Regions from separate parts of the Methylobacterium sp. 391_Methyba4 genome, predicted to be linked through region 3. Evidence: predicted binding sites of a transcription regulator. Region 3 holds the regulator's gene; each other region holds the start of a gene.
The links. Region 3 encodes PhoB, which activates phosphate uptake and scavenging genes when phosphate is short. Its sites were predicted from a motif close to TGTCATNNANCTGTCAT; they were not measured.
Positions count from the first base shown of each region.

Region 1 (7,853 bases), 2.1 Mb from region 3:
ATCCCGTCCTACGCGGGCGCGAAATTCCCGCTCTCGACCTTCCTCGCCGCCCGGGTCCGGGCACTCATCGCCGACCCGTTCGCGTGGGATCGCCTGCCCAAGCAGATCGGCGAGTATCTGGTCCAGCAGCGCCGCCGCTCGGTCCTGCCGGGTGAGCGCGATCTGCTCGTAGAGACGTTCCCGCGGGGCAAGCGCTACTATCTGACCGCCTTCCCATTCGAGGGCCGCCTCGCGCACCAGACGCTCGGCATGCTGCTTACCCGCCGGCTGGAGCGCGACGGCCTGCGGCCGCTGGGCTTCGCGGCCAACGATTACGGCATCGCGATCTGGACGACCCGCGACGTTTCCGAACGCGCCGCCCGCGATCCCGACTTCATCGGCGACCTCTTCGCGGTCGACATGCTCGGCGACGATCTGGAGGCGTGGCTCGACGAATCGGCCATGATGAAGCGCACCTTCCGGCAATGCGCCGTCATCGCCGGGCTGATCGAGCGCCACCATCCGGGGCAGAAGAAATCCGGCCGGCAGGTCACGATCTCGACCGATCTGATCTACGACGTGCTGCGCAAGCACCAGCCCGACCACCTCCTGCTGCGGGCTGCGCGGCAGGATGCGGCAACCGGACTCCTCGACGTGAGGCGCCTCGGCATGATGCTAGAGCGCATCCAGGGGCGAATCATCCACAGGTCTCTCGACCGGGTCTCGCCGCTCTCCGTATCCGTGATGCTCGAGATCGGGCGCGAGCGGGTCTACGGCGAGGGCGCCGACGAGATCCTGGCCGAGGCCGAGGCGGAGCTTCTCCAAGAGGCTCTGTCCTGACCGTCGATCCGCCCTCCCCCGACGACACCGAGGATGCGATCTTGGCGGCCGGCCTGAGACTCGAGAAGACTCACAAGCACCCCACCCTGATGCTCGCGGGCGAGACCCTGGTGCTCGATCTCTGCGGCGGCCTCTGGCTGCCGGAGCACCGGACGCTGATCGTGTCCGACCTCCACCTGGAGAAGGGCTCGTCCTACGCGGCCCGATCCGGCCAGTTCCTGCCGCCCTACGACACCCGTGAGACGCTCGCCTGCCTCCACGAGGCGGTGGCGCGTCACGAGCCCGCCCGCGTGGTCGCCCTGGGCGACTCCTTCCACGATGCCCGCGGGCCCGAGCGCATGGAGCCGGGCGACCGCGCCCTGGTGGCGGCGCTGCAGGAGGGCCGGGACTGGGTCTGGATCGCCGGCAACCACGATGCGGCCGTGAACGAAGGCGTCGGCGGGCGCTACGCCGACGCGCTGACCCTCGGCGGCCTCGTCCTGCGCCACGAGCCGAGCCCGGAGCCCGTTCCCGGCGAGATCGCCGGCCATCTCCATCCCTGCGGGAAGGTGGCGATGCGGGGGCGGGCCGTCCGCCGCCGCTGCTTCGTCACGGATGGCACGCGGCTGGTAATGCCGGCCTTCGGCGCCTATGCGGGCGGGCTGAACGTGCGCGACAAGGCCATCGAGGGCTTGTTCCCGAAGGGATTCACCGCCCACCTCCTCGGCGACGGTCGGGTCTTCGCCATCGGCCGGGCGCAGCTCGCCCGGGACTGAGCGCGCCCGTCATCCCGCGCAAATTCGCGCGGCGCGTCGTTTCGATGCGCCGCGCCGACGGGATCGCCTCGCTCCGTTCGCCAGGACGGCGCCGCGGCGAGGCGCCCGGTCTGATCCGGCCTCAGGCCGTCTTCATGAACCGGGTCACGCTGTCCGACAGGCTTGCCGAGTGGCCCGCGAGGCTCTCGGCGACATCCTGGACGGCCCGGGCGAGCTGACCGGTAGCATTGGCGGCCTCGGAAACACCGCCGATATTGCCCGCCATCTCGTGGGTGGAGACCGCCTGCTCCTCGACGGCGCTCGCCATCGCCAGGGTCAGCTTGGACAACTCGCCCACCGCCGCGGTAATCATCTCGATCGCTCCCACCGCCTCGCCGGTGGCGCTCTGGATCGCCGAGACCTGCTGTGTGATCTCGCCAGTCGCCTTGGCGGTCTGCTCTGCGAGCGCCTTGACCTCGGAGGCCACCACCGCGAAGCCGCGGCCGGCGGCCCCCGCCCGCGCCGCCTCGATGGTCGCATTCAGCGCCAGGAGATTGGTCTGGTCGGCGATCGACTTGATCATGCTGACCACCGCGTCGACCTTGCGGGCATTCTCGGCGAGCTGGCGCATGGTCGCGTCCGTGGTCCCGGCCTGCGCGGCGATCTGCTGCGCGCGCTCCGAGACGCGCCCGACCTGACCGGAAATCTCCTGGATCGCGCCGTTCATCTGCTCGGAGTTCGCCGCGACCGACGAGGCCTTGTGCCGTGCGGATTCGGCGGACTGCATCAGCCCTTCGGCCGAGTTCTGCATCTCCTGGATGGCCGAGCCCACCGCCTCGACCACCCGCTTGACATCGGTCTCCATGTTCACCTGCGCGGTGACCACGGCCCAGGTCAGCATCGGCCCGAGATACTGACCCTTCTCGTCGTTCACGGCCGTGACGCGCAGGTTCAGGGTCTCGGGTCCGACCTTGATCTTGGTGGAGTGCGGCAGCCGGCTCGCATCCGCCAGCATGGTGCGCTGGTGGCTCGGATTCTTGTGGAAGATGTCGAACGACCGGCCGAGCATCTCGTCGACTTTCACCGGCAGATGCTGGTCGATCGTCCCGAGGGTCCGGCGCGAGGTGGCGTTCATATAGTCGATCTTGAAATCGTTCTTGAGGTCGGCCGTCATGACGGCCACCGGAACGTTGTCGATCATGGTCAGGAGCCGGTTGATCTCCTTCTTCTTGGCGGAGATGTCCGAGGCGAACTTGACCACCTTCACGGGCCGGCCACGGGCGTCGAGGACGGGATTGTATGTCGCCTCCAGCCAGACCGAGTTGCCGTCCTTGTCCAGGCGGAGGAACTCGCCGGTGACGTACTGGCCGACCTTCAGCTTGTCCCAGAATTCCGTATACTCCGCGGTCTCGGCATAAGCCCTATCCACGAAGAGACGGTGGTGCCGGTTCTGAATATCCGGCAGATCATACTTCATCAGCTTCAAGAAATTCTTGTTCGCATGGACGACGTTTCCGTCCATCGAAAACTCGATGATCGCGAGCGAACGATCCAGGGCATCGATCTTGGCCTGGGCTTCGTTGAAAGTCGTACGGTTGAACATTTCGACACTCGCATTCCTCGCCCGCGGGTATCGCATCGCAGCGTTAATGAACTCTTTCTTGCTGCGTTATGCTGGTCTCCGTTTGGCGGCAGGCAATCGAAGACTTTTGATCGCGATGACGGAGTGCCTTCGAGGTCGGGGTAGATGGTTTCCGCGCCACTAACACTTGGCGAGACGCTTTTTGTGCTGTTAAAACGGTCTGAATATCAGAACCAACCGCGCATTCGAAAGTATACTATAGGCGCTATGGCGCTGAAAAGGATCAGGCCGAGCGCGTAGGGATAGCCGAGAGTCCAGTCCAGCTCCGGCATGTGCTTGAAGTTCATGCCGTAGATCGACGCGATCAAGGTTGGCGGGACGCCGACCACCGAGACGACGGTGAGCACCCGGAAGACGTTGTTCTGCTCGATGGTGATGAGGCCGAGGGCCGCGTCGAGCAGGAACTGCACGTTCTCAGCGAGGCGCGTCTCGAACTCGTCGAGGGATTCGATGTCCCGCTTGATCGTCTCGAAGCGCGCGTCCTCCGGCAGGCCGATGCCGTCGCAGGCTGCGGCGACGAACGGCACGATCCGTTCGAGCCCGAGCAGACTGGCGCGGATCTTCCCCAGGACCTTTCCGCGGTTGCTGATGCCCCGCAGAATCCGGCGCAGGGCGAGGTCGCGGCGCCGGGGCGGCGGGCTCTCCAGGCGCCGCCGCTCGGCACCGCGGACGTCGAAGTCGAAGATCCGGGTCGAGAGCGTGTCGAGTTCCGATCCCATGTCCTCCAGGGCGTCCGCGAGGCTGTCGACCAGCTCCTCCAGGACGACGAGGAAGATCTCGCTCGGGGTCGTGCTGCCATCGCCCTCCGCGATGCGCTTCGCGGAGGAGTCGAAGGCGCGCAGGTCGTGAAAGCGGATCGTGACGAAGTGGTCCTTGGTCAGCAGGAAGCCCAGCGGCTTCACCTGCGACGCGCTCTGCTCGAAGGTGATCATCGGCGTCGAGAGCGACAGGCCGCCCTTCACCCGGCGCAGGCGACTCGACGTCTCGACCTCCGACAGCGCCGCCCGGGACGGCACGCGCAGACCGGTCGCCGCCTCGACCGCTTTGGCTTCCTCCGGGCTCGGGTCGTTCAGGTCGAGCCATACCGTATGGCGCGCGATCGGGCTGCCGGGTTGCAACGCCACCGGGCCTTCGGGTCCGTGCAGGCTCAACATGACGGCGCATTATCCATGGGGCGAGAAGGAAGGCCGCCGGCGCGTCATCGCACCGTCGCGCGGGGGTGCGACAGCCTTGACTCGGAACCGCAGCGAGCCTATCTCGCCGCCGTCTTTGGCACTCGCCGAGACAGAGTGCTAACAGTCGAGTTCGCGAGCGGTCCCGCCGGCCGCATCAACGCCAACTCCAGACCTGAAGCAAGAGGGCAGCTCATGAAGTTCCGTCCGCTGCACGACCGCGTGGTCGTCCGTCGCATCGAGAGCGAGGAGAAGACCAAGGGCGGCATCATCATCCCGGACACCGCCAAGGAGAAGCCGCAGGAAGGCGAGATCGTCGCCGTCGGTCCCGGCGCCCGCGACGAGCAGGGCCGCGTCAACCCGCTCGACGTCAAGGCCGGCGACCGCGTCCTGTTCGGCAAGTGGTCCGGCACCGAGGTCAAGATCGACGGTCAGGACCTCCTGATCATGAAGGAATCCGACATCATGGGCGTCGTCGCCGTCTGATCGGATCACCTCTCACCGCCCTTTGAGACTTTCCATAGTCTTGGGGCGCAACCCAACCAGATAAGAGGCACACAATGGCAGCGAAAGACGTTCGTTTCTCCGCCGACGCCCGCGACAAGATGCTGCGCGGCGTCGACATCCTCGCAGACGCGGTGAAGGTGACGCTCGGCCCGAAGGGCCGCAACGTCGTGATCGAGAAGAGCTTCGGCGCCCCGCGCATCACCAAGGACGGCGTCACCGTCGCCAAGGAGATCGAGCTCGCCGACCGCTTCGAGAACATGGGCGCCCAGATGGTGCGCGAAGTGGCCTCGAAGACCAACGACATCGCGGGTGACGGCACCACCACCGCGACCGTGCTGGCCCAGGCCATCGTCCGCGAGGGCGCCAAGTACGTCGCCGCCGGCATCAACCCGATGGACCTGAAGCGCGGCATCGACCTCGCCACCCAGGCTGCGGTGAAGGACATCATCGCCCGCGCCAAGAAGGTCTCGACCTCCGACGAGGTCGCCCAGGTCGGCACGATCTCCGCCAACGGCGACAAGGAGATCGGCGAGATGATCGCCCACGCCATGCAGAAGGTGGGCAACGAGGGCGTCATCACGGTCGAGGAGGCCAAGACCGCCGAGACCGAGCTCGACGTCGTCGAAGGCATGCAGTTCGACCGCGGCTACCTGTCCCCGTACTTCATCACGAATGCGGAGAAGATGGTCGCCGAGCTCGAGGATCCCTACATCCTCATCCACGAGAAGAAGCTCTCCTCGCTCCAGGCGATGCTGCCGGTGCTCGAGGCCGTGGTCCAGACCGGCAAGCCGCTCCTGATCATCGCCGAGGACATCGAGGGTGAGGCGCTCGCCACGCTCGTCGTCAACAAGCTCCGCGGCGGCCTGAAGGTCGCGGCCGTGAAGGCGCCGGGCTTCGGTGACCGCCGCAAGGCGATGCTCGAGGACATCGCGATCCTGACCAAGGGCCAGATGATCGCCGAGGACCTCGGCATCAAGCTCGAGAACGTGACGCTCCCGATGCTCGGCCGCGCCAAGCGCGTGCGGATCGAGAAGGAGAACACCACGATCATCGACGGCGTCGGCGAGAAGGCCGACATCGAGGGCCGGATCAGCCAGATCAAGGCGCAGATCGAGGAGACCACCTCGGACTACGACCGCGAGAAGCTCCAAGAGCGTCTGGCCAAGCTCGCGGGCGGCGTCGCGGTGATCCGCGTCGGCGGCGCGACCGAGGTCGAGGTCAAGGAGAAGAAGGACCGCGTCGACGACGCCCTCAACGCCACCCGCGCGGCGGTCGAGGAAGGCATCGTCCCCGGCGGCGGCACCGCGCTCCTGCGCGCCAAGAAGGCGGTCGCTGCCCTGAAGTCCGACATTCCGGACGTCCAGGCCGGCATCAAGATCGTCCTCAAGGCTCTCGAGGCCCCGATCCGCCAGATCGCCCAGAACGCGGGCGTCGAGGGCTCGATCGTGGTCGGCAAGATCACCGACAAGGCGGACTCCGAGACCTACGGCTTCAACGCCCAGACCGAAGAGTACGTCGACATGATCCAGGCCGGCATCGTCGACCCGGCCAAGGTGGTGCGCACCGCCCTGCAGGACGCGGCCTCGGTCGCCGGCCTGCTGGTGACCACCGAGGCGATGGTCGCCGACGCCCCGAAGAAGGACAGCCCTGCTCCGGCGATGCCGGGCGGCGGCATGGGCGGCATGGACTTCTAAGTCCACGCCACCGCGCATGACGGAGGAAGGGGGTCGCCGAGAGGCGGCCCCTTTTCTTTTGGCGCTGCCGTGGCTGCTCGGCGCGCGCGGCGGAGTCTGGTCGGGCTCAGCGGCCTTGACGCGACGCCGGGGCCTGAAGGCGGGCTCGCACAGTGGCGATCAAGGATTGCCGGACACGCTCGGTCGCCTGGAAAGGGATGTCGAAGTTCAGGCTGTGGTAGATCAGGTCGCGGATACCGTCGTGATCGGGGTCTCCGCCGCCGCCCTCGATGACGTCGAGGATCCAGGCATGGATCGCCGCGTGATCCGACGGATCGGGATCCGCGGCGAGGACCAGATGGCCGCCGTGCATCCAATCATCGCGCAGGGCTCCGGATTCTTCGGCGGCTGTTGGCATGACCTGACCTTGCGGCTCTGATTGGCGCGGCCGCGACAACAGAGTATCCGCGCGCCGCGATGGAGTTCTTCCACATCAACGGCGGAGCCGCGACGTCGGCGGCGCCGCCGCGTCACCGGTGCGACCGCGCCTTACCCTGCCGCGACGGCGCACAGCGGTCGAGGGGAGGTCGACGTCTCGGGCTCAGTCCGCGCGTCCGCGGTCGCGCGCGCCGACCATGACGCGTCCAGCGCGCCGGCGCCCGAAGCCCCGTCTCGCGGCGTTTCGAGTGGCGGGCGACAAACGAAAAACGGGACGGCTTTCGCCGTCCCGTTCAAAGGCTTACCTATCGGCCAAGGAAGATCGAAGCCAGTCGCTGGAGCAGGCCCCGCGGTGCGGGCGGAGGCTCGCTCTGCCCAGGACCGTCCCCGATCTAAGCGTTGGCGGCGAAGGGGTGCTGCGCCGAGTTGCGCTGCTCGGTGACCGTCGAAGCCTTCGGCTCACCGTTGACGGCGCGCTGGATCGACAGCTTGGTCGCCTCGTAGTTGTACTTCTGGATCTTGGCGTCGTCGGCCGCCTCCCAGTGGATGAACACGCCGACCAGGATGTACAGGTCGTCGGCCTCGTCCGCCGGGATGATGCCCTCGGCCACCGCGTCCTGCACGGCCTTGGCAACGCCGTGCTGGGCCGGGCCGAACATCTGGACGGCCTGACGGGCGTCGTTGATGGTGACCTTGTTGAACATCAGGGTGTTCGGCTTGCACGGCAGGTTCGGCGCGATGACCGCGAGCAGGCTGGTGAAGCCGTGCTTGTTGTTCACGAGGCCGTTGCAGAAAGCCGTCTCGGCGGGCGAGCCGCGCGGTCCGATGATGAGATCGATGTGGGCGACCTCGTTGCCCTCGCCGACGA
Region 1 covers NZ_CP121475.1:843,034-850,886, reverse strand. Annotated here, with positions in the region: gene P9K36_RS04070 (ligase-associated DNA damage response DEXH box helicase) at 1-819, shown strand, start outside; gene pdeM (ligase-associated DNA damage response endonuclease PdeM) at 861-1,574, shown strand; gene P9K36_RS04060 (PAS domain-containing methyl-accepting chemotaxis protein) at 1,696-3,156, opposite strand; gene P9K36_RS04055 (CorA family divalent cation transporter) at 3,363-4,349, opposite strand; gene groES (co-chaperone GroES) at 4,563-4,853, shown strand; gene groL (chaperonin GroEL) at 4,928-6,568, shown strand; gene P9K36_RS04040 (hypothetical protein) at 6,675-7,004, opposite strand; gene fae (5,6,7,8-tetrahydromethanopterin hydro-lyase) at 7,378-7,853, opposite strand, start outside.
Region 1: P9K36_RS04055 (CorA family divalent cation transporter) is a predicted target of PhoB. The motif match lies at 4,392-4,408, and genes of this name have one in related genera.

Region 2 (7,853 bases), 2.5 Mb from region 3:
GCGTCCGATCGGGTTGCCGCGGCGGAGACCGGGGCGCCCGGTTGCCAGGGTTGCCCACCCCGCCTAGACGGGCCCGGCGCGAAACGTGCCTGTCACCCCTCCTCTAGTGCAGAGGTTTTCCCGTGATCACCGGTCCGTGCCTCATCGTCCAGCCGATCCACGCGGCGGGCCTCGACCGGCTGCGGGCGGCCGGATTGGAGCCGCGTCCGGCGAGCGGCACGGATCCCGAGACCCTGGCCCGCGAGGCCGCCCCGTGCGTCGCCGTCATCACCCGCAACACCGGCTTCCCGGCCCGCGCCATCGCGGCGGCCCCGGCCCTGCGGGTGATCGGCGTGCACGGCACCGGCACCGACCACGTCGCCACCGCCGAGGCGACCGAGGCCGGGATCGTGGTGGTCAACACGCCCGGCGCCAACGCCGTCTCGGTGGCCGAGCAGACGCTGGCGCTGATCTTCGCCCTGGCCAAGGCCCTGCCGGAGGCCGACCGCTCGGTCCGACGCGGCGACGACAGCTTCAAGTTCACCGCCCGCCTGATCGAGCTGGCCGGCCTGACGCTGGGCCTCGTCGGCTTCGGGGCGATCGGGCAGGCGACGGCCCGGCTCGGCACGGCCCTCGGCCTGCGGGTGCTGGCCTACGGCCCGAGCCGGCCGGACGCCGACTTCGCCAATGCTGGTGCCCTGCGGGCTCCTTCGGTGGACGCGCTCCTCGCGGAGGCCGACATCGTCTCCCTGCACGTGCCCCTGACCCCGGCCACCCGCGGCCTGATCGGCCGGGACCAGCTCGCCCGGATGAAGCGGGACGCCTTCCTGATCAACACCAGCCGCGGCGGCCTGATCGACGAGGCGGCCCTGGTGGAGGCGCTGGAATCCGGCACGATCGCGGGCGTGGGGCTCGACGTCTTCGCCCAGGAGCCCCTGCCGGCCGACCACCCCCTCGCCCGTCAGGCGCGCGCGATCCTGACGCCCCATGTCGGCGGTTCCACCGGGTCGGCCCTGATCCGCACCGCCGAGACCGCCGCCGGCCGCGTGGTCGACGTGCTGGCAGGCCGGCGGCCGAGCGGACTGGTCAATCCGGATGTCTGGGCGCGGCGGCGCGCCCTGTGATACCCTGAGACGGGTTGCTGCCGCGGGCCGCGCGACCGATCTCCGACCGGCACCTCAGGACGAGGGCGCGGATGGGAAGGCCGCGGTCCAACGGCTCCGACCGCGCCCGGATCACGCCCTTTCGTCCGCACCACGACCGCCCGCCGCGCACGTTGTCATGCAATCGTCGCAGACGGGCCGGAAAGCCACGCGCTGCATCCGAGGCCAGAGAGGGCTCCATGGACTTCCACCGTCGCTTCACGGTCCTGATGTGCGCCCCCGCCTTCGATCCGGACGATCTCGAAGGCGCGCGCGTCAATCAGATCGTGGCAGCCGTGGAGCAGCGCGGCTTCGAGGTGGTGCGCGCCCGGCGGGTCGAGGACGCGGCCATCGCGGTGCAGACCGACGCCGCGGTGGGCTGCCTCGTGGTCGATTGGGGCAAGCGCGGCCTCGACGGCAAGGCCGCCGCCCTCATCGACATGATGCGCAAGCGCGGCCTGGAGATGCCGATCGTCATCATGGTCCGCCGCAAGCGGCTGGAGGACATCCCGGTCGAACTGCTCGATTTCATCGACGGCTACATCTTCCTGGCGGAGGAGACGCCGGAATTCATCGCCCGCGGCCTCGTCAGCCGGGTCACGCAATACGCCCAGACCCTCAAGACGCCGTTCTTCGGCGCGCTCGTCGACTACGCCGAGAAGGGCAACCAGCTCTGGACCTGCCCGGGCCACAACGGCGGCATCTTCTACAACCGGTCGCCGATCGGCCGGATCTTCGTGGAGCACCTGGGGGAAGCGATCTTCCGCGACGACCTCGACAACTCGGTCCTCGACCTCGGCGACCTGCTGACCCACGAGGGCCCGGCGCTGAAGGCCCAGAAGGAGGCCGCGAAGATCTTCGGGGCCGAGAAGACCTACTTCGTCCTCAACGGCACCTCGGCCTCCAACAAGATCGTCCTGTCCTCGCTGATCGCGGAGGACGACCTCGTCCTGTTCGACCGCAACAACCACAAGGCGGCGCATCACGGCGCCCTGTTCCTGGGCGGCGGCATCCCGATCTTTCTGGAAACGGACCGGAACGCCTACGGCCTGATCGGCCCCATGTATCATGAGGCCCTCGACGAGACCCGGATCCGGGAGAAGATCCGCCGGAACCCGCTGGTGACCGATCCCGAGGCGTGGCGCCGGGAGCGGCCGTTCCGCGTTGCGGTGATCGAGCAGTGCACCTACGACGGCACGATCTACGACGCCCAGGAGATCCTGGAGAAGATCGGCCACCTCTGCGACTACATCCTGTTCGACGAGGCCTGGGCGGGCTTCATGAAGTTCCACCCGCTCTACGCCCGCCGCTTCGCCATGGGGCTGACCGGCCTCGACGAGACCTCGCCCGGCATCGTCGCCACGCAATCGACCCACAAGCAGCTCGCGAGCTTCTCCCAGGCCTCGCAGATCCACACCCGCGACGGGCATATCCGCGGCCAGACCCGGCGGGTCGAGCACAAGCGGCTCAACGAGAGCTTCCTCGTCCACGCCTCCACGTCGCCCTTCTACCCGCTCTTCGCCTCCCTCGACGTCGGCGCCCAGATGATGAAGGGCCGCTCCGGCATGATCCTGTGGGACGACACGATCCGGCTCGGGATCGAGTGGCGCAAGAAGGTCCGGGCGATCCGGCGGGAATTCGAGGAGAACGAACGCGATCCCGCAAGGCGCTGGTTCTTCGACCCCTTCGTGCCGGACGTGACGGTGAATGCCGACGGGGCCGAGGTGCCGTGGGAGAGCGTGCCGACCGACGAACTCGCCGCCACGCCGCGCCACTGGGAGCTGAAGCCGGGCGCCCGCTGGCACGGCTTCACCCACGTGGCGCCGGGCTACGCGATCACCGACCCGAACAAGCTCACCGTGCTCACCCCCGGCTTCGACCGGCACACGGGGGCCTACGCCCAGCACGGCGTGCCGGCGCCGATCGTGGCCCAGTACCTGCGTGAGAACCGGATCGTCGCCGAGAAGAACGACCTGAACTCGCTGCTCTTCCTGCTGACCCCGGGGGTCGAATCCTCCAAGGCCGGCACGCTGATCTCGGGCCTCGTCGCCTTCAAGCGGCTCCACGACGACAACGTCCCGCTGGAGGAGGCCATGCCGGAATTCGTCAACCGCCGGCCGAACCGCTACCGCGGCGTGCGCCTGCGCGACCTCTGCGCCGAATTCCACGCCTTCCACCGGGAGGCCGGCACCTCCACGCTCCAGCGGCGCCAGTTCGCCCCGGAGCACCTGCCCGAGATGGTGATGCCGCCCAAGAAGGCCGCCCAGCTGCTGACCCGCAACAAGGTGGATTACGTGCCGATCGCCGAGGCCGAGGGGCGGATCGCCACCACGCTGATGCTGGTCTATCCCCCGGGCATCGGCACGGTGCTGCCGGGCGAGCGCCTGGACGACCGGGCCAAGCCCATGCTCGACTATTTCAAGATGTTCGAGGCCTCCGCCAACCTGTTCCCGGGCTTCGAGGCCGAGATCCAGGGCGTCTACCGCGAGGTCGATCCGGACGGGCGGATCCGCTTCCACACCTACGTGGCACGCGAGGGGGCCTGATGGAGATCGAGGTCGAGACGCCCGGCCTGGTCCCGGCCCGCACCTGCCCCGACATCGTCATCCGCGCCTCCTCGGATGCGGATGTCGAGGCGATGGTGGCGATCTACGAGCACCACATCAGCAGGGGCGTGAGCGATGTCGGCGTCGCCGAGGAGGACCGTCTGCTTCCCGACGACCTGAAGCGGCGGCGCAAGACCATGCGCAAGAAGCGCCTGCCCCACCTCGTGGCCGACCGGGACGGCGCGGTGGCGGGCTACGCCTACGCGGTGCCGTTCCGGAAACGCCCGGCCTACCGCTACACGCTGAAGCACTCGATCTACGTGCATCCCGACCACCTGCATGCCGGGATCGGCCGCCGGCTGCTGCCGGCCCTGATCGAAGCCTGCGCGGCCGGCGGCTACCGCCAGATGATCGGCTACATCGACGCCGAGAACGCGGCGTCCCTGCGGCTCCACGAGGCCTGCGGGTTCGAGCGGGTCGGCTACCTGCGGGCGGTGGGCTTCAAGTACGGCCACTGGTCGGACAGCGTCATGGTCCAGCGGGCGCTGGGCACCGGGTCGGAGGACCGGCCGGGGTAGCGGGCCGGGACGGGGCGGCGTCCGACGCCCGGCCGCCGTCATTGCGAGCGCAGCGAAGCGATCCAGGAGCGCCACACTTACGGAGGGCGCGCTACCCTGGGTCGCTTCGCTGCGCTCGCGATGACGGAGCGCGTGACACCCGCCGAAGGAGTCGACCGGGGCCGGGATCAGTGGCCGGAGGCCGGCTGCGCCGTCGCGACGATGTCGACCTCGACGCCGACATCGAGCGCCACCCATTGGCCCGAGGCCCAGGCCCCCTGGCCGACGCCGAACTCGGTGCGGACGAGGCCGACGCGCCCCACGGCATGCGCCGCGCCGCCGTCGAAGGTCAGGTGGAACGGCAGCGTCACCGGCCGGCTCGTGCCGCGGATCGTCAGCGTCCCCACTGCCGCGTAGTCGCCCTGCCCCTTGTCGACGAAGCGGGTCGCCTCGAAGCGCGCCTGGCTCGCCGCCTTGACGTCGAACCAGTCCTTCTGCGGCAGGGCCTCGTCGCGCTGGACGTCCCCGGTCCGCGCGCTGGCGAGGTCGACTAGCACGAGCGCGTGCCCCGCCTCGGGCTTGGCGGGGTCGAAATCCACGCTGGCCGTGAACCGCTCGAACCGCCCGGTGAACGGGACGCCGACCTGCACGCCCGAGAACCGGATCGCGCTCCGGGCCGGATCCACCGCCCACTCGGCGGCGGCGGCCGGCAGGGCCCCGCTCAGGAACGCGCCCAAGAACGCGCCCTGCAGCGCCGCGAGCAGGCAGAGGTGACGCGCGTTCATCGGGTGGGCTCCACGATCGGGGCGGTCGACGGCCGGCGCCCCGGCAGCATGCGGCGCAGCACGTCGTCGCGCAGGAGGAAATGGTGGCGCAGGGCGGCCGCCACGTGGACGGCGAGGAGGGCCGCCAGGAACCACGCCCCCAGGGCATGGACCTGCTTGAGGAGGCCCTCGGCGGCGGCGGGGTCGGGGACGTGGGCCGCCAGCGGCAGGTGCGGCCAGGGGACGAGGCCGTAGAGCACCGTCGGGATGTTGAACGGCGACAGCGAGACCACGGCCCAGCCGGTCAGGGGCAGCCCGACGAGGAGCAGATAGAGCAGGTGATGCGCCGCCGCGGCCGCCCGCCGCTCCCGCGCCGGCATCCCAACCGGGTGCGGTGGCGGCCGGTGGGTCAGGCGCCAGAGGAGGCGCAGGACCGTCAGCGCCAGCACCGTGACGCCGACCGACTTGTGCCACTGGTAGAGCTGGAACTGGCGCAGCGGCGCCAGGGCCGCGTGCGTCATGGTCAGCCCGAGGCCGATCAGGACGAGCACGGCGAGCGCGCTCGCCCAGTGCAGCAGGATCGCCACGGCGGAGTACCGCCGCGCGGAAACCCCGTTCGCCATGGCCGATCCCCCGGTGTCAGTCCTGCTTCTCGAAGGCGCCCGCGATGGTGAGGTGCAGCTCGTCGCCGATCAGCGGCACGTAGGTCTTCACCCCGAACTCCGAGCGCTTGAGCGTGCCGGTGGCCTCGAAGCCGACCGTATACTTCTTACTCAGCGGGTTCACGCCGGCGCCGACCAGGGTGACGTCCAGCGTCACCGGCTTGGTCACGCCGTGGAGCGTCAGGTCGCCCGTCACCTTCGCGTGGTCCTTGCCGGCCGGCGTGACCTTGGTGGACACGAAGGTCATGTCGGGGAACTTGGCGGCGTCGAGCCACTGGTCGCCCTTGAGCTCGTCGGTGAGCTTGGCGCTGGTGGTCGTCACCGAGGCGACCGGGATCTTCACCGAGAGCTTGGCCGCCGCCGGGTTCTTCGGCTGCAGCTCCAGCGTGCCGGACACGTCCGAGAAGCCGCCGGCATAGTTCGAGAAGCCCATATGGGACACGCGCCAGCCGACCTGGGTGTGGCCGGGATCGACCGCGTAGGTGCCGGCCTGGATCTGCGCCGGATCGCGGGTCGGCGGGGTCTGGGCCAGCGCCGAGGTGGCGACCGGGGTGGCGACCAGCAGGGCCAGCAGGCCGGAGGCGAGAATCGACTTCAAGGGTGTCTCCTGCAGAGCAGACGGTCGAGCGCGATTCGCTGCGCCGCAGCAGCCCTGTAGACCCGTTCACGGCACCGGTTGAGCCTGCTATCCGGAACCCCATGGTTGCGAGAACGGAAACCTTCCGGGGCGGACTCGAGGATGTTCGGGCGTTCTGCGCCGTCGTCGATCTCGGCACGGTGACGGCCGCGGCCGCGAGCCTGCAGGAGACCAAGGGCAGCGTCAGCCGACGGATCTCCCGCCTGGAACAGGCGCTGGGCGCCCGGCTGATGGCGCGCACCTCACGGGCGGTCTCGCCGACGGCCGAGGGGCTGGCCTTCTACGCCAAGGCGCAGGAGAGCCTGACTCTCCTCGACGAGGCGGCCGAGACCGCCCGCGACGCCCGCACGGTGCCGACCGGGCACCTGCGGATCACGACCTCGATCGATTTCGGGATCGAGGTGATGCCCGAGATCGTCGCGAGCTTCCGGACCGCCTACCCGCAGATCACCGTGGAGATGCTGAACACCGACGCGCGCCTCGACCTCGCGGCCAACCGGATCGACCTCGCCCTGCGGCTCGGCGGCGCGGAGGAGACCGGCTACCGCGCGATGGTCCTCGCGACCCTGGCTCTCGGCCTCTACGCCGCCCCCGCCTATCTGCTGCGCCGCCCGGCCCCGACGGACCTCGCGGGCCTGCGCGACCACGACCTGATCCTCGCCCGGGAGCGGATCGGCACGGCGGGACTGGTGCTGACCGACGGGCAGGGCCGTACCGAGCCGCTGGCCTTGAGCCCGGCCATCCGGGTCAGCGACTTCGCCACCGCGCACCGGCTGACCCTGGCGGGCGCCGGGATCGGCCATCTCCCGAGCCTCGTCGCCGCCCGCGCCGTGGAGGCGGGGGAGATCCTGCGGGTGCTCAGCCCCTGGGCGACCCGCGGCGCGCATCTGCGCGCCGTCACCCTCGCGGGGCGCGAATTGCCCGCCCGCGTCCAGGTCTTCCGCGAGCATGTCCGCAGCGCCCTGGCGGCGCGCGACTGCCCCGGCGCCACCCTGGACGGCGACGACCCAAACAGATGACGCCCTCTCTCGCGCCGGAGATGACAGGGGCTGCGATCGGAATGGGCATCGCCCGGGCGACCGCCTAAGCCGAGCGACCCGCCGCCACCCGGTTCGTTCTGCCGTCGGCGGGCCGGTCCATCACGACCGACTTATATCTGCGCCGTGGCGACAGCATCGCTCTGCGCACCGGCGATGCGCACCTACCCCCGGACCAGCCGAAGGATCTCGCCATCCCGTGCGCGACGCACCCTTCCGCCGCGTCGGAGTCGGGGCATCGCGGCGCGGCTCAGCCGTCGCGACCGAGGCCGAGACCGCGGATGATGTCGCCGATCGGATCGATCTTCGGGGACGGGGCGGCCACCGGGGCCGTCTGGGGGGCCGCCGCGACGACGGCCGGCCGATCGGATTGCGCGGTGCGCTCGAGTGCGGCGTGGCGAAGCCGGGCAGTCCGGCGCGACCCACGCTCCGCCCCCTTCGGCCGATGCGTCGCCACGGCCTTCCGCAGCGGTTCGGCCGGACGTGCCATCTCGGCCGGAAGCGGCGCGGTCGGCATCGCCGTGGAGGG
Region 2 covers NZ_CP121475.1:5,406,384-5,414,236, reverse strand. Annotated here, with positions in the region: gene P9K36_RS25490 (hydroxyacid dehydrogenase) at 123-1,103, shown strand; gene P9K36_RS25485 (Orn/Lys/Arg decarboxylase N-terminal domain-containing protein) at 1,322-3,667, shown strand; gene P9K36_RS25480 (GNAT family N-acetyltransferase) at 3,667-4,245, shown strand; gene P9K36_RS25475 (YceI family protein) at 4,413-5,009, opposite strand; gene P9K36_RS25470 (cytochrome b) at 5,006-5,611, opposite strand; gene P9K36_RS25465 (YceI family protein) at 5,628-6,248, opposite strand; gene P9K36_RS25460 (LysR family transcriptional regulator) at 6,350-7,306, shown strand; gene P9K36_RS25455 (hypothetical protein) at 7,575-7,853, opposite strand, start outside.
Region 2: P9K36_RS25485 (Orn/Lys/Arg decarboxylase N-terminal domain-containing protein) is a predicted target of PhoB. The motif match lies at 1,257-1,273, and genes of this name have one in related genera.

Region 3 (7,853 bases):
CAACCGGATGTTCATGAACCCGACGGAACGCCGCACCCAGGACTACATCACCGGCCGGTTCGGCTAGTCTGCCTGAACGCTCCGGTCTCGGGGAAGGCCGTCCGGTCGCCGCATCCGCGGAGGGCCGGCGGGTCCCCGAGGGCCTCCCCGGAGCGCCGCCCCCGGGACCCATCGAAGGATTCGCCATGCCCGGCCATATCGTCACCTCCTACGACACCGACCTGGAGAACCTGCGTCGCTCGATCTCGGAGATGGGCGGCGTGGCCGAGAAGATGACCGCGGAGGCGACGGACGCCCTCGTGCGCCGGGACGACACGCTCGCCCAGGCGGTGATCGTCGCCGACAAGCGCCTCGACACCCTGCAGCGGGACATCGAGGAGCGCGCCGTGCTGTTGATCGCCCGGCGTCAGCCCCTGGCGATCGATCTGCGTGAGACGATCTCGGCGATCCGCGTCTCCGGCGACCTCGAGCGGATCGGCGACCTCGCCAAGAACGTCGCCAAGCGGGTGGTGGCGATCTCCGATCAGGCGCCGGCCCAGAAGATCGTTCTCGGCGTGCGCCACATGAGCGACCTCGCGGAGGGCCAGCTCAAGGACGTTCTCGACGCCTATGCGAGCCGCGACGTCCAGGCAGCCCACGATGTCTGGGAGCGGGACGGCGAGATCGACGCCCTTTACAATTCGCTGTTCCGCGAGCTCCTGACCTACATGATGGAGGATCCGCGCAACATCTCGTTCTGCACGCATCTTCTGTTCTGCGCCAAGAACGTCGAGCGGATCGGCGACCACACCACCAACATCGCCGAGACGATCCATTATCTCGCCACGGGCGAGGCCCTGGCGGGCGACCGGCCGAAGAACGATGCGTCGAACTATGCGACCGTGGACGGGGTGCCGGCTCCGTAAGCGGGCCGCCCCCGGTCCAGGCGTCGGCCTGCGCGCGCTCCTGTGGGGCGCCGCCGGAGAATCGGAGCGTGCGGGTTGAGGCTGAGCGGCGCCTCCTGCACCCTCCGCCTGCCCGCCGGCTCCAAGGAGAGTCGGCGCGCCTGCAGGCCGTATGGCGCCGCTTCGTGAACGGATCTTCGAACGTGAGCATGCAAGTCCTGATCGTCGAGGACGAGGAGGCGCTGACCACGCTGCTGCGCTACAATCTGGAAGCCGAGGGCTTTCTGGTGGATTCCGCGGCTCGCGGCGACGACGCGGAGCTGCTCCTGGCGGAGCGGATTCCCGATCTCGTCCTGCTCGACTGGATGCTGCCCGGCCTGTCGGGCATCGAGCTGTGCCGGCGGATCCGGGCGCGCCGGGAGACCGAGCGGCTGCCCGTGATCATGCTCACCGCCCGGGGCGAGGAGGGCGACCGGATCCGCGGTCTCGGGACGGGCGCCGACGACTACATCGTCAAGCCGTTCTCCGTCCCGGAACTGCTCGCCCGGATCCGCGCGCTGCTCCGCCGGGCCAAGCCCGCCCATGTCTCGGACCGGCTGGCGGCGGGCGACCTCGAACTCGACCGCACCGGCCATCGCGTCCGCCGCGGCGGCGAGGAGCTGCATCTCGGCCCCACAGAGTTCCGTCTGCTGGAATTCCTGATGCTGGCGCCGGGCCGGGTCTTCTCCCGCGAGCAGCTCCTCGACGGGGTCTGGGGACACGACGTCTACATCGACGAGCGCACGGTCGACGTCCATGTCGGGCGGCTGCGCAAGGCACTGAACGGCCCGCGCCAAGCCGACCCGATCCGTACGGTCCGCGGCTCGGGCTACGCCTTCGACGAGACGTTCTCGCTCGACGCTTGAGAGGGGCGCGAAGCGTTCCGGGACAAAGGGTTCCGGGCCGGAGGCCGGTCGGCCGCGCCGCCCGCCCGCTTGCAGCGAAGGGAGCCAGGGACGTTCGAGGCCGGCGGATGCTGCGAGGCCCGGCGGCCCCCCGGGCCTCGCGCAGATTCAGCGGGTCAGCGCCGCGCTCCGGCCGGACGCGACCGGCACGGCGTCGAGCGCCGCCAGAACCGTCCCCTCGGTGAGGATCTGCGGAAGCACCTGAGGCGCTCCGGTTCCGGTATAGAGGAGGTAGAGCGGCACGCCGCTGCGCCCGTGCTTCTCCAGCAGACGGGTGATCTCGGGATTCTGGTTGGTCCAGTCGCCCTTCATGTAGGTCACGCCGCGCTCGGCCATCGCGGCCCGCACGGCCTTGGTGTTGAGCGAGGTCGCCTCGTTCACCGCGCAGGTGATGCACCACGCGGCGGTCATGTCCACGAAGACGGGGCGGTGCGCGTCCACCAGGGCGTCGAGACGCGCTTGAGTGAAGGGCTCGACCCCGTCGGCGGCGGCCTGCGCCGACGGCGCGGCGCGGTCCCGCGGAAGGGTCACGGCGAGGGCCGCCACGGCGACCAGCGCGAGCGCCGCAGCGACCCGCGCGACCCGGCCCGCCCCGGGCGCGGCGGCGCGGCCGTGTTCCCAAGCCCAGGCGGCGAAGCCCACCAGGACGAGGCCGATCAGTGCCGCCAGCAGCCCACGCGGATCGACCTGCTGCGCCAGTACCCAGATCAGCCAGGCCACGGTGGCGTAGACCGGGAAGGCCAGGACCTGCTTGAGGGTCTCCATCCACGCGCCCGGCCGCGGCAGCGCCCGCAGGGCCGGCGGCCAGAGGGTCAGCACCAGGAAGGGCAGGGCGAGGCCGAGGCCGAGGCTCGCGAAGACGGCGAGCGCGACACCGGCACTCTGCGTCAGCGCGAAGCCCACCGCCGAGCCCATGAACGGCGCCGTGCAGGGGGTCGCCACCAGGGTCGCCAGCACGCCCGTGAAGAACGAGCCGCTCAGGCCGGCACGCCGGGTCAGGCCGTCTCCGAGGCCGGCGAGCCGGCCGCCGACATGGACCACCCCGGACAGGCTCAGGCCCATCGCGAACAGCAGATAGGCGAGGGCTGCGACCATGGCGGGCGATTGCAGCTGGAAGCCCCAGCCGATCGCGGCCCCGCCACCCTTCAGGGCGATCAGCAGGGATGCGAGGCCGAGGAAGCTCGCCAGCACGCCGGCCGTGTAGGCGAGGCCGTGCAGCCGCAGCCGCGCCGGGCCCTCGCCGGCATGCCGCACGAGGCTCAGCACCTTGATGGACAGCACCGGGAAGACGCAGGGCATCAGGTTGAGGATCAGGCCGCCCAGAAAGGCGAAGGCCGCGGCGGTCGCGAGGGTCAGCGCGTCGAACTCGGCGACGGCCGGCGGGGCTCCGGCCGGATTCGGCGCGCTCGACGCGGCCGCGACGGCAGGAAGCACCGGCTCGTCACCATACGCGAAGGCGAGGCGGCGGGTGCCGTCCGTGCCGACCTCGTCGATCGTCAGGACGCCGGGCAGGGCCGCGGGCGCAGGATCGGTCGGGCTGCTGCGCGCGATGGTCAGATGCAGACCGGTCTCGTCGACGGTCATCACCTGCGCGGCGGCGTTGTCGATCGCCGTCTCAGCATAGGGGAAATAGGCGGCGTTCCGGACGGATTCCGGTTTCAGGCCGGTCGCGGCGAAATCGAGCTGGAGCGTGTCGCCCTGGCTCGACAGGCGCAGGGGCCAGAGCGCCGGCGCGGGTAGGGCAGCCCGGGCGCGCGCGAACAGCGCGGCGTTGGCCGGGTCCGGCTCGGCCTTGCCCACCGGCAGGGTGAGCGCGAGATCGGCCGAACCGGGGACGCACTCGGTCTCGCAGACGAGATAGGTCAGCTTCGCCTGGATCTGAACGGGATTGGCCGGGTCGAGGCTCGGCGGCGGCGTCACGGGCACGAGGAGCGTGACCTCACCCTCGTAGCCGTAATTCATGAGGGTCGCGATCGGGATGCGCTCCGGCGCCGGCCATCGGATCGCGCTGGCGTTGAAGCCGGCCGGCAGGGTCCAGGTCACCTCCGGAGGCAGTCCGGAATCGCCCGGGTTGCGCCAGTAGACGTGCCAGCCGGGCTTGATCTGCATCCGCACCGCCAGCGTGAACGGCTGCGCGCCGGCGACCGCGGCGGGCTCGGCCACGAGGCTCGCCCGCACGAGGTCGGCCGGCGTGCGGAAGCCCTGCGGGACCCCTTGGGCTGCGGCGGCCGAGAGGCTCGCGGCGAAGGCCAGGATCAGAATGGCGAGGCGGCGGATCATGCTGTCCCTTCGCGCGCAGGGCGGGCGCGGTTTCACGCGCGGTGTATCCGGGCCAGCGCGGGCGTTTCGATGGCGGTGGGTCTTACCACGGGCCGCGCCCGGGATCCCACGCCGATCGCTCAGTCCGCGAGCGGCACGGTCGCACGCTCCAGCCAGTCGCGCGTCCCGGCATCGACCCGGGGCGCCAGGGTCTCGCGCACCCGGGCGTGATAGGCATCGATCCAGGCGCGCTCCTCCGGTTCGAGCAGGTCCGGCTGGATCAGCCGCCGATCATAGGGGGCGAGCGTCAGGGTCTCGAAGCCCAACATCGGGCGCTCGCCGCCCGCGATCGTGCGGGGCTCGACCAGCACGAGGTTCTCGATCCGGATTCCGTAGGCGCCGCGGGCGTAATAGCCCGGCTCGTTCGACAGGATCATGCCGGGCTCCAGCGCCACCGTGCCGGTCTTGGCGATCCGCTGCGGTCCCTCGTGCACCGACAGGAAGGCGCCGACGCCGTGGCCGGTGCCGTGATCGAAGTCGAGCCCCGCCTGCCAGAGCGGCGCCCGGGCGAAGGCGTCGATCTGAGCGCCGGTCGTGCCGACAGGAAACACCGCCCGGGCAATCGCGACGTGGCCCTTCAGCACCCGGGTGTAACGGTCGCGCATCTCGGCGCTCGGCGTGCCCACCGCGACTGTGCGGGTGATGTCGGTGGTGCCGTCCGGATACTGCGCACCGGAATCGATCAGGAACAACTCGCCGGTCCGGACCGTCCGGTCGGTGGCGCGGCTCACCCGGTAATGGACGATCGCGCCGTTCGGCCCGGATCCCGAGATCGTCGGGAACGAGACCTCGCGCAGATCGCCGCCCGCCGCGCGGAAATCCTCAAGGGCCTCGACGGCGGCGATCTCGGTGAGGCCCCCGGCCGCGGCCGCACCGTCGAGCCAGGCAAGAAACCGCACGACACTCGCCCCGTCGCGGACATGGGCGGCGCGCGCACCGGCGATCTCGGCGGCGTTCTTGACCGCCTTCATGCCGGTGATCGGATCCTTGCCGACATCGGCGGTGCCGCCGGCAGCCTCGATCTTTTCCTTCAGGGCGACGGCGCCGGTCGCCGCGTCGAGGCGGACACGCACGCCGGCGAGGGATCCCAGCCCGTCGTCCAGTTCCGCCCGGGGCAGGATCTCGGCGATCGGGGCCAGCACCGCGCGCAGCGCCGGATCGACCTCGGGCGAGACCAGGAACAGCCGCGCCAACCCCTCGCGCGGCAGGATGGCATAGCCGAGGGCCAGGGGCGTGTGACCGACATCGGAGCCGCGCAGGTTGAAGGCCCAGGCGAGATTGTGCGGATCCGAGATAATCAGCGCATCGCAGCCGCCCTCGGCGAGGGCCGCCCGGATCCGGGCGATTTTGTCGGTGCAGGCCTCGCCGCACAGGGCGTCCGGATGGAGCACCACCGGCCCGGCGGGGGGCCTCGGGCGGCCCGCCCAGACGGCGTCGACGAGGTTCGGCACGGCCCGCACCGTGCCGCCGGCCCGGGTGGCGGCCCGCTCCAGGCGTGCGAGACCGTCGGGTGTATGCAGCCAGGGATCGTAGCCCAGAACCTGATCCCTCTTGAGGTTGACGCCGATCCAGGCTTCCGGCGTCGACTCGGCCAGCGGCACCACCGTGAGGATACCGGTATCGACCTGTTCGGGCGCCTGCAGGGTGTAGCGGCCGTCGACGACCAGCGCGGCGGATTCCATCAGGATCACGGCCGTCCCCGCAGAGCCGGTAAAGCCGGTGAGCCAAGCCAGCCGTTCGGCGTCGGCCGGAACGTATTCGGACTGGTGCTCGTCCGCCCGGGGCACGACGAAACCGTCGATCCCGTGCTCGCGGAGAGCGGCCCGCAAGGCCTCGATCCGCTCGGCGCCCTTCCGGTGGCTCGGGTCGTCGAAGCTCTGGAAGCGCTGACGCGGCTGGGGCGGACGGGGCTCAGTCATGAGGCGAGCCTAGCGCCCGCCGCTCCCACGCCGCAACACCCCGTCCTCAGAGGAGGCGTCCGGGTGCGGCGCCTAAAAGATCGCTAACAATCTTATCACGCCGCCGGATTTGGCCTATTCCTCAGACATGCCACGCCGCGTCTACTACCGGATCAGCGACAGACCCGATGGCCGCTTCGACGCCATCGTGACGATCGAACCCAACACGGTGGTTCGCCGGGACGGATTCGATTCGCTCGCCGAACTCGAAGAATGGGTGGACGGTCTGCGCGTGCTGATGGCGGCGCTCGGCGCTCCCGTGTCGCGGGCAGACGGGGCGGAAACAGCAACCGAAACCGCCCCCGCATCGGATGGTTCGACGCCGTCGGGCCGGCTCCGCACCGCGCGCTGATCAGCGCTTCGCGACCGGCAGGTCCGGCATGCGCTCGATGGGCGCGCCGTCGTAGCCTTCGAACCACGCAACGCGTGCGGGCGAATTCGCCGGATAGGGGCACGCGTCCTTGGGACGGCCCTGGGCCCGGGCGCGGGCGCCCTCGGCGATGGGGTCCGCGGGCGGATCATGGAGCGACGTCTGGCTCATGGCCAATCAACGCGCCGGCGCGCCGCCGGTTCGGGGCGCCTCAGCGCCTCAGGGCCGTGGGCGGCGGGCGGCGCCGCCGCGCATCAGGACCAGGGCGACCCAGCCCTCGATCATGCCACGGCGGACGAGGGAGAAGCCCTGGAGGCGGTAGGCCGAGAGGACGCCGGGCACGTCGCGCGCGATCAGGCCGGACAGGACCAGAACGCCCTCGGAGGCGACCACGCGCGTCAGCGTCGGCGCGAGGAGCCGCAGGGGCCGGGCCAGGATGTTGGCGAAGACGAGATCGAAATGGCGCGGCCGGTCGGCGAGGCGGTGGCGCACCCCCGGCCCCTCGTAGAGCTTGAGATAGGGCCCGAGCCCGTTGGCCCGGGCGTTCTCGCGGGCCGTGCGCACGGCCTCCGCGTCGAGGTCGCCGGCCACAACGGGTTGCCGCAGGGCCTTGGCGGCCGCGAAGGCGAGGATCCCGGTTCCCGTACCGACATCGAGGACATGGGCCGGGCGCCGGCGCTTCAGCTCCGAGACCAGCGCGCGCAGACAGCCCAGGGTGGTCCCATGGTGGCCGGTACCGAAGGCGAGGGCCGCCTCGATCTCGATGGGCAGATCGTTGCCCCGCACGGCGTCGCGGTCATGCGAGCCGTGGACGAGGAAGCGTCCCGCCCGAACCGGCTTCAGCCCCTCGAGCGACGCGCGCACCCAATCCTGCTGCGCGATGGTGCGAAACTCGGCCGCATCCGCCGCATCGCCGATGACGGGCCGGATCAGGTCCCGGACGTAATCCTCGTCGGGCGCGTCGGCGAAATAGGCTTCGAGGCGCCACGTGCGGCCGTCCTCGTCCTCGAAGGCGGCGACGGCCGTGTCCATGGGATCGAACATCTCACCCAGGAGGTCGGTCATCGCCCGGGCCGACCGTTCATCGGTCAGCAGGCGCAGGACGTGAGACGGGCGGTGGGGCGGCAGGCCTTCGAGCATGATGCCGGGCTGTAACGCCGGGGCGCGCCGCAGCCCAGGGGCTAACGCGAAAAAATACGGTCCCCGCCGGCGCAGGGAGGCCCGGGAGACGCGGCCGACGCGCGGCCGACGCGCGGTCCCGCCCTTTGTTGCCGGACAGACACAAGGGTGAATACTTGTGATCTCAGCGATCTAAATCAGTGTCCAGGGGCATCGCGCGTGCTTAAACAATCTCGGCTTCCCCAAGGCCAGACCCTCG
Region 3 covers NZ_CP121475.1:2,901,804-2,909,656, reverse strand. Annotated here, with positions in the region: gene pstB (phosphate ABC transporter ATP-binding protein PstB) at 1-67, shown strand, start outside; gene phoU (phosphate signaling complex protein PhoU) at 186-905, shown strand; gene phoB (phosphate regulon transcriptional regulator PhoB) at 1,094-1,789, shown strand; gene P9K36_RS13550 (protein-disulfide reductase DsbD domain-containing protein) at 1,937-4,108, opposite strand; gene P9K36_RS13545 (aminopeptidase P family protein) at 4,228-6,066, opposite strand; gene P9K36_RS13540 (hypothetical protein) at 6,194-6,457, shown strand; gene P9K36_RS13535 (Rmf/CrpP family protein) at 6,458-6,646, opposite strand; gene P9K36_RS13530 (50S ribosomal protein L11 methyltransferase) at 6,695-7,615, opposite strand.